One region of the Mixta calida genome, then DNA from elsewhere that is predicted to be linked to it. Evidence: predicted binding sites of a transcription regulator. Region 1 holds the regulator's gene; the other holds the start of a gene.
The links. The regulator Fur, encoded in region 1, represses iron uptake genes when iron is present. The targets are predictions, from matches to a motif close to ATAATAATGAGAACNACTATCAA.

Region 1 (4,212 bases):
CTGCTGGCGCAGTTCCCGCAGGCGCGCGCGCATGTCATCGCCGGCGCCGGGCACTGGGTGCATGCGGAAAAGCCCGATGTAGTATTGCGCGCGGTGCGGCGTTTTTTAGCGCTGTAAAAGCAAAGCGTTAACAGGCCGACAATGATTGTTCTCAAACTTTTCGCAGGGTATGATGGCGCGCTAAAATTTTGCCGCTGCTAAAACGGCGGCAAACCGGCCCAAAACGTCACCATGCGCGGCGCAAACGCGCAGCCCATTCAGTATCACGATTCTATGGCAAAAGAACATACGGACCGGACCACGCTCGATCTGTTTGCAGATGAACGTCGCCCGGGACGCCCGAAAACCAGTCCGCTGTCGCGTGATGAGCAACTTCGTATCAACAAGCGCAACCAGTTGAAACGTGACAAAGTACGCGGATTGCGGCGCGTTGAACTGAAGATGAACAGCGAAGCGGTGGAAGCGCTTAACGCGATGGCCGCCGAGCGCGGCGTAAGCCGAAGCGAGCTGATTGAAGAGATGATCCTCGCCCAGTTAAAGGCGCTTTAAACGGCTGGAAGAAGCGCACTCAGGAACAAATGCAGCGGCTTTACGAGTTCCGCCTCCATTCGGTCTCTGCTATTATTGCCGTAATCTGCATACCACGGGCAGTTACCATATATTTAAGTTTCAAGAGGTTATTAAACTCATGGCAATCGTAGGCATTTTCTTTGGCAGCGATACCGGCAATACAGAAAACATTGCGAAGATGATCCAGAAACAACTCGGTAGCGATGTTGCCGAAGTGCATGATATTGCCAAGAGCAGTAAAGAAGACCTGGAAGCGTTTGATATCCTGCTGTTAGGCATTCCAACCTGGTATTACGGCGAAGCGCAGTGTGACTGGGATGATTTCTTCCCGACGCTGGAAGAGATCGACTTCAACGGTAAGCTGGTGGCGCTGTTTGGCTGCGGCGACCAGGAAGATTACGCTGAATATTTCTGCGATGCGATGGGCACCATTCGTGACATCATCGAGCCGAACGGCGCGGTGATTGTTGGCCACTGGCCGACCGAAGGCTACCACTTCGAAGCCTCTAAAGGCCTGGCCGACGACAAGCACTTCCTTGGCCTGGCGATCGATGAAGACCGTCAGCCTGAGCTGACCAACGAACGCGTCGAGAAGTGGGTGAAGCAGATTTATGAAGAACTGCATCTGCAGGAAATTCTGGAAGCCTGATTTTACGGCTTATTGTGTGCTGTATCACATTGCGTAACAGGTTTTTCCTATAGGAATGATAGGTACGGGTTTGAAAATTTTACCAGTGAGTCGGTAGAATACCCGTATCGGTCACACGCTTTTCTGCCGTCGTGCTGTAAAGCGGCAGGATTAAGCGAAATGTAAACGCAGCATTAATGAGCATGAACAACGCCGGACGTAGCGATCTTTTCATACTTCCACTTGCGACTTCACGCATCCCCTTACGGTTTTCATTTCGAAGCATCAGTTCTATAATGAGACGCTATTAACTTAGCGTCGACCGATGTTCATGGCTGTTCAGCCACATTGTGACTAGCAAAGTAACAGGACAATATCCGCATGACTGACAATAACACCGCATTAAAGAAGGCCGGCCTGAAGGTTACGCTTCCGCGACTAAAAATCCTGGAAGTGCTTCAGGAACCTGAGTGCCATCACGTCAGTGCGGAAGATTTGTACAAGCGCCTGATTGATATGGGTGAAGAAATTGGGCTGGCGACGGTATATCGCGTGCTGAACCAGTTTGATGATGCCGGTATCGTCACGCGTCATAATTTTGAAGGCGGCAAGTCCGTTTTCGAACTGACTCAGCAGCATCACCACGATCATCTGATCTGCCTGGACTGCGGCAAAGTCATTGAGTTTAGCGATGAATCCATTGAAGCCCGCCAGCGTGAAATCGCCACGCGTCACGGCATCAAACTGACCAACCACAGCCTCTATCTGTATGGTCATTGCGCGCTGGGCGACTGTCGCGAAGACGACTCTTTACACGATAAATAATCAATTGTGCTATGCAGTAATGAAAAACCGGCGCCGACGCGCCGGTTTTTTTTATGGCTGGGATGGTGCTTTGGCCCACAAGCCGTTTACCACAACGCAGGCTTAAAGCGCTTCGCTGCGGCTGACGCGCTGCCCATCCGGGCTGACGCTGCGCACCTCTACCCTCCTGCCCGCTTCAATTCGGGTTTATTGTCTTCATCATAGCGCAGCCAGCTTTGTCCGCCGTCCAGCGAGTAGTCGATAGCCAGGCCCGGCAATGCGATATTCGCTTCCAGAAAACCGTTATGAATGCGCGCGCCCGGCACCGGCAGACGCCAGGCGATGCCCGCTCTGTCCAGCTTCGCCAGTTCGCGTTGTCCTAACAGGTTGGCGAAACGCTGCCAGTCGCGGTTGAGCGCGGCGCGATCGACCCGCTGCGTTACGCCGCCGACATATTCCCGTCCCGGCTGATATTCCTGCTCCCATTCGGCACGATGCCATGCGCGTTCGGCGACGGCGAACAGGCGTGGGAAAATCATATATTCCATCTGCTCATCGGTGCGTACGGTTTCGCTCCACAGCTGAGCCGACAGGCCCCAGGCGCCGGGCCAGGGCTTGTCAGAGCGGGCGCTGAAAGGTTTACCGTCGCGATCGACAGAGGTCTCCGCATTCTGCGGCAGGTTATTTGGCGCAAAGCTGAACATTTTACGTTCATCGCTAAAACGGGTGCCCCAGTAATAACCGCGCTCTTGCGGGTTCACTTCATACGGAAAGTCCATATAGACATAGTCGGGACTGGAGATAATCACATCATAGCCCTTGTTCGCCCAGTCATTAGCGCTGTCGAACCCGCCCCAGTAGAGCGTATCCCAGAAGTTTACCGCGACCTGCGGCGTGGCGAACGCTGCGGCATTGTCCGCATGTTTCAAGCCATCCTGCCAGGCCTGCATACGTTGAATGCCGTGTGACCGCAGCTGGCGGCTGACGGCCAGCGCAAAGTCGCTGGGCAGATGATCCAAATCTTTCATTTTTCCTGCGGCGATCATCGTCTGGCAGACGGATGATTTTTCCCACGGGCGGTTCTCTTTGCTTTGATCGATAACGCCGGTGCCCGGCTTCGGCTGTTTTATGTCGCTGTAGCCCGCGCCAAATCGAATGTTTTTCGCCTCGTCGCCGCCAAAGTGCCAGGTTGTTAACGGCTGTCCCGCCGCCTGGTGCATCGCCTGCACTTCAGCGATCACTTTATCGACAAATCGCAGGCTGGACGGCATACAGGGATTGAGATAGCTGGTGCGATCGTATAGCTGTACGGAGGTGGTATTAGAGCTGTCCGATGGATCAAGCAGACGATATTCGTTCGCCTGTTGCTCCTTTCCTTGCCGCATCAGTCTCTGATAGCGCGCTTCCATAGCGATAACCGCCGCACGTGCGTGCGCGGGCATATCGAACTCCGGGATGACCTCAATATGTCGCGCCCGGGCGTATTTAATGATATCGATATAATCGCTTCGGCTCAGGAAGCCGCTGCCGTTATTATTGCTGAAAGGGCCGGACCCCAGCTGCGGCAACAGGCAGCGCTGCTCGCTGAGATCGTGACAGCGACGCGCGCCGATTTCCGTCAATTCAGGCAGACCGGGGATTTCAATGCGCCAGCCCTCATCATCGCTGAGATGGAAATGGAATTTATTCAGTTTCCAGGCGGCCATCTGATCCAGCAGACGCACGATCGCCTGTTTGCTGTGAAAGTTGCGCGCCACGTCCAGAAAAGCGCCACGATAAGCAAAGCGTGGCGCGTCCCAGGCATCAAGCGTGGCGACAACCGGCTTGCCTCCGGCTGGCAGAAGAGAGATTACCGACATCAAACCGTAAAACAGCCCTGCCCGATCATAGCCGGTAACCGCGATTTCCTGCGGCGTAATGCGCAGACGATACGCCCCGCTTACCGCCCCGGCATTGGCGAACTGGGCAGCGTCGATACGCGTCGTCAGCGGCACGCCCCGCTTGCTGGCGTTGACGTTCATCAAGGCGAAGCGGTTGCGCACTGCCGCCGCCTGATCCGCAGGCAGCGCAGCAAGATCAAACGCGATCCCGCCGCTGAGGTCGAGATCGGCCTGATGAACCGTCAGGCTTAACGGCGTCGGCGTGATTTGCCCGCGCAGCGCGGCGGCGGGGAGCCGATGAATATCGCCATTTTTAACAAAGCGGCTGGC
Region 2 (4,212 bases), 1.3 Mb from region 1:
GGCGCGTTCAACCGCCTGCGCCAGCGTGACGATCGCCTGTTCGGTCGCATCGTTCAGCGTCAGGCCGAAGTTCAGGCGCAGGCAATTGCGATATTTGCCTGAGGCGGAAAACAGCGAGCCGACGGCGATCTGAATTTTCGACTCGCGCAGCGTCCTGTTCAGCAACACCGCGTCAAAGGCTTCCGGCAGCTCAATCCACATCAAAAAACCGCCCTGCGGCCGCGATACGCAAATTCCGCAGGGGAAATAGCGGCGCACCCAGCAGCTCAGCGTTTCGTAGTTACGCTGATAAAGATGGCGCATACGGCGCAGATGCGGCAGATAGTAGCCCTGTCGAATAAATTCCGCCACCGCCGCCTGGGTTTGCGTGGCGGTGGATCCGGTAACGATATATTTCATATGCAGCGCGCGATCGCGGTAACGGCCAGGAGCCATCCAGCCGACGCGCAGGCCGGGCGCCATGGTTTTGGAGAAGGAGCTGCAGAGCAGTACCCGTCCGTCGTGATCCAACGATTTAATGGTGATCGGACGCGGATATTCCCAGGCCAGCTCGCCGTAGACGTCATCCTCGATAATCGCCGCGTCGAAGCGCTGCGCCAGCGTCAGCAGCGCCCGCTTGCGCGCCTCCGGCATAATAAACCCAAGCGGATTATTGCAGTTGGGCACCACCACCACCGCTTTGACCGGCCACTGCTCGAAAGCCAGCTCAAGGGCCTCCAGGCTGATGCCGGTCACGGCGTCGGTAGGGATCTCGATGGCGCGTAGGCCGAAGCCGCGCAGTGTCTGCATGGTGCCGTGGAACGTGGGCGATTCGACGGCGATGATATCGCCAGGCTGACAAACAGCGCGCACCGCAATCGACAGCGCTTCATGACAGCCGGTGGTAATCACGATATCGTCCGCGCTGAGCTGGCAGCCGCTGTCGATAGCCAGCCGCGCCACCTCTTCACGCAGCGCCTTTACGCCATACAGCGTGTCGTAATCCAGCAGGCGCGCATCCTGCTTTTGCGCCAGCCTGCCGATAATCTTCCACAGCGGCTTCAGGGTCGGCTGGCAGATATCGGGCGTGCCGCTGCCCAGCTGCAGCATATTCTCTTCCTCCATGCGACCGCTCAACAGATCCAGCACCGCGTCCCACTGGGTAATCTCTACCGGTCGCTGCGCCGGTCGCGTCAGCGCGGGCAGAGGCGGCGCGGCTTTACTGGGGGCGACGAAGTAGCCGGAACGCGGCTGCGGCGTGATCAGCTGTTTCTCCTCCAGCAGGTAATAGGCCTGCTGAACGGTGCTGATGCTGACGCCATGTTCCTGACTCAGCGTGCGCACCGAAGGCAAACGTTCGCCGCTGCGATAAAGACCGCGCTCAATGCGCTCGGCAAGCAGGTCGGCCAGATGCTGATAACGCGTCATGTATGCCTCCGTAAAAAATGCTAAAGAGAAAACAGTACAGATCGAATGAGGTAACGCCATTCAATATCACTATGCTTCACTCTGTATGTTAATTAAAAGTAATTTTTGCCTCTGTATGGTAAGAGCCTGACGCGCGACACTCTATTTAGTCAACACCAAGAGGAGAGCGTCATGGAATATGAAGCAAACCGCAGCGGCAAGCCGATTAGCCTTGCCTTACTGCTCGCGCCGGCGCGTGCGATCAAGCAGTGGATAAAACGGCAGCGTACCCGACGCATTCTGGCGCGCATGTCGGATGAACGCCTGAAGGACATCGGCCTGACGCGGGATGAGGTGCGGCGTTTTCGCTAAACGAGGCGCACTCTGCGCGCAGCGCTGCCGCCCTGACGGAACGCTATTTATCAAGGAGAAATAATGCTGCATATCAATGCGCTGTTACTGGTTTTCCCTGGCTACTTTGCGGCAATCGCCAGTCCGGGCCGAGCAATATGGCCGGACTGATCCTGACGTTTGGGCGCCAGTAGCGCGCCCTTTTTTATTCAGGCGCATCCGCCAGAGCGCCTGACCATCGGTTATCCCATCAGTAAGCAAGGCGCGTCTTCAGCGCTTCCGCGTATGGCGTTTTTCCTCACTGCTCCAGCTTTTCGTGCCTCCCTACAAATAATCACCGCGGGTGACTTGTTTTTTTCTTGCTGATAATGATAATCGGTATCGTTTAGATTTACGCTTCTTTACGCCGGTTTACGTAAAGCGGATCTGCCAGAGGAAACCCCATGTTCGTCCCGTTTTTAATTATGCTGCGCGAAGGCCTGGAAGCAGCTCTGATCGTCAGCCTGATCGCCAGCTATCTGAAGCGCACCCAGCGCACGCGCTGGTTTGGCGCCATGTGGGCGGGCGTATTTATCGCCGCCGCGCTCTGCCTGGCGCTGGGCCTGTTTATCAACGCCACCACCGGCGAATTCCCGCAAAAGCAGCAGGAGCTGTTTGAAGGGATCGTGGCGGTGATTGCGGTGGTGATCCTCACCTGGATGGTCTTCTGGATGCGCAAAGTTTCGCGCAACGTAAAGGCGCAGCTGGAGGAGGCGGTCGATCAGGCGTTGCAGAAGGGCGGCAATAACGGCTGGGCGCTGGTGTTGATGGTATTTCTCGCCGTGGCGCGCGAAGGGCTGGAGTCGGTCTTTTTCCTGCTGGCCGCCTTTACCCAGGATGTTGGGCTGGCACCGCCGGTCGGCGCGGTGCTGGGCCTGTTATGCGCGGCGGCGATCGGCGCGCTGATTTACTGGGGCGGCGTCAGGCTCAACCTGGCGAAATTCTTTAAATGGACCAGCCTGTTTATCATTTTTGTCGCCGCTGGCCTGGCCGCAGGCGCGATCCGCGCTTTCCATGAAGCGGGGCTGTGGAATCATTATCAGTCGGTGGCGTTCGATCTTAGCGCGACGCTCTCCACTCATACGTTGTTCGGCACGCTGCTGGAAAGCCTGCTGGGTTATCAGGAAGCGCCCAGCGTCAGCGAAGTGGTGGTATGGCTGATTTATCTTATTCCGGCGCTGCTGCTCTTTTTTACGCCGACTCGCGCTACCCGCGTCGCCGCACGCCCGGCGCGTTGAGCAACGGTTTATTACTTTAACAGGGACTCATTCAATGACCATTTTCACTCGTCGTAAAATTGTGCTGGCCTGCATGCTGGCTTTTGCCGCCACCGCCGATGCCGCTGATGTGCCGCAGGTTAACGTCAGCGTTAACGATAAACAGTGTGAGCCGATGTCGCTGACCGTCAACGCCGGGAAAACGCAGTTTATTATCCGCAATAACAGCCAGAAAGGCCTGGAGTGGGAAATCCTGAAAGGCGTGATGGTGGTGGAGGAGCGCGAAAATATCGCGCCGGGCTTTACGCAAAAGCTGACGGCCAACCTGGAGCCGGGCGAATATGAGATGACCTGCGGCCTGCTCAGCAATCCGAAAGGCAAGCTGATCGTCAAAGCGTCCGACGCCGCGCAGCAGACTGGCGCATCGTCGTCGCTGATGCAGCTGAGCGAGCCGGTCGCCGCGTATAAAACCTGGGTAATGGGCGAGGTAGCGCAACTGGTCAGCGGCACCAAAGCCTTTACCGACGCGGTAAAAGCGGGCGACCTGGCGAAAGCGCAGTCGCTCTATGCGCCGACGCGCCAGCACTATGAGCGTATCGAACCGATCGCCGAGCTGTTTGCCGACCTGGACGGCAGCATCGACGCGCGTGAAGATGATTACGAGCAGAAAGCGCAAGATCCGAAGTTCACCGGCTTCCACCGTCTGGAGAAAACGCTGTTTGGCGATCGCAGCGCCGAAGGTATGGCGCAGTACGCCGATCGGCTTTATGAAGATACGCTGGAGCTGCAAAAACGCATCAGCGAACTCGCTTTCCCGCCGGGCAAAGTAGTGGGCGGCGCGGCCGATCTGATTGAAGAAGTGGCGGCCAGTAAAATTTCCGGCGAGGAGGAGCGCTACAGCCGCACCGACCTGTGGGATTTCCAGGCCAATGTCGACGGCGCGCAAAAAATCGTTAACCTGCTGCGTCCGCAGCTGGAAAAAGCCAATCCGCAGCTGCTGAGCAAGGTGGACGGCAACTTTAAGAAAGTGGATGCGATACTGAGCAAATACCGCGTCGGGGAGGGCTTTGCCTCTTACGAGAAGCTGACTCTCACCGATCGTAACCGGCTGAAAGGCCCGGTCACGGCGCTGGCGGAAGATCTGGCGCTGCTGCGCGGTACGCTGGGACTGGATTAAGCGGGATGAAGAAGCAGTCAGACGCGGCGATGCCTTCACGGC

Region 2: the regulator Fur is predicted to act here: its motif matches at 2,100-2,122, upstream of efeU (iron uptake transporter permease EfeU).

What each region holds. Positions count from the first base shown of each region.
Region 1 is NZ_CP026378.1:1,359,653-1,363,864, reverse strand. Features, by position in the region: partial or broken gene ybfF (esterase) at 1-117, shown strand, start outside; gene ybfE (LexA regulated protein) at 274-549, shown strand; gene fldA (flavodoxin FldA) at 689-1,219, shown strand; gene fur (ferric iron uptake transcriptional regulator) at 1,580-2,023, shown strand; partial or broken gene C2E16_RS06415 (beta-N-acetylhexosaminidase) at 2,126-4,212, opposite strand, start outside.
Region 2 is NZ_CP026378.1:2,658,848-2,663,059, reverse strand. Features, by position in the region: gene C2E16_RS12750 (aminotransferase-like domain-containing protein) at 1-1,407, opposite strand, end outside; gene C2E16_RS12745 (DUF1127 domain-containing protein) at 1,579-1,758, shown strand; gene efeU (iron uptake transporter permease EfeU) at 2,181-3,014, shown strand; gene efeO (iron uptake system protein EfeO) at 3,049-4,170, shown strand; gene efeB (iron uptake transporter deferrochelatase/peroxidase subunit) at 4,176-4,212, shown strand, end outside.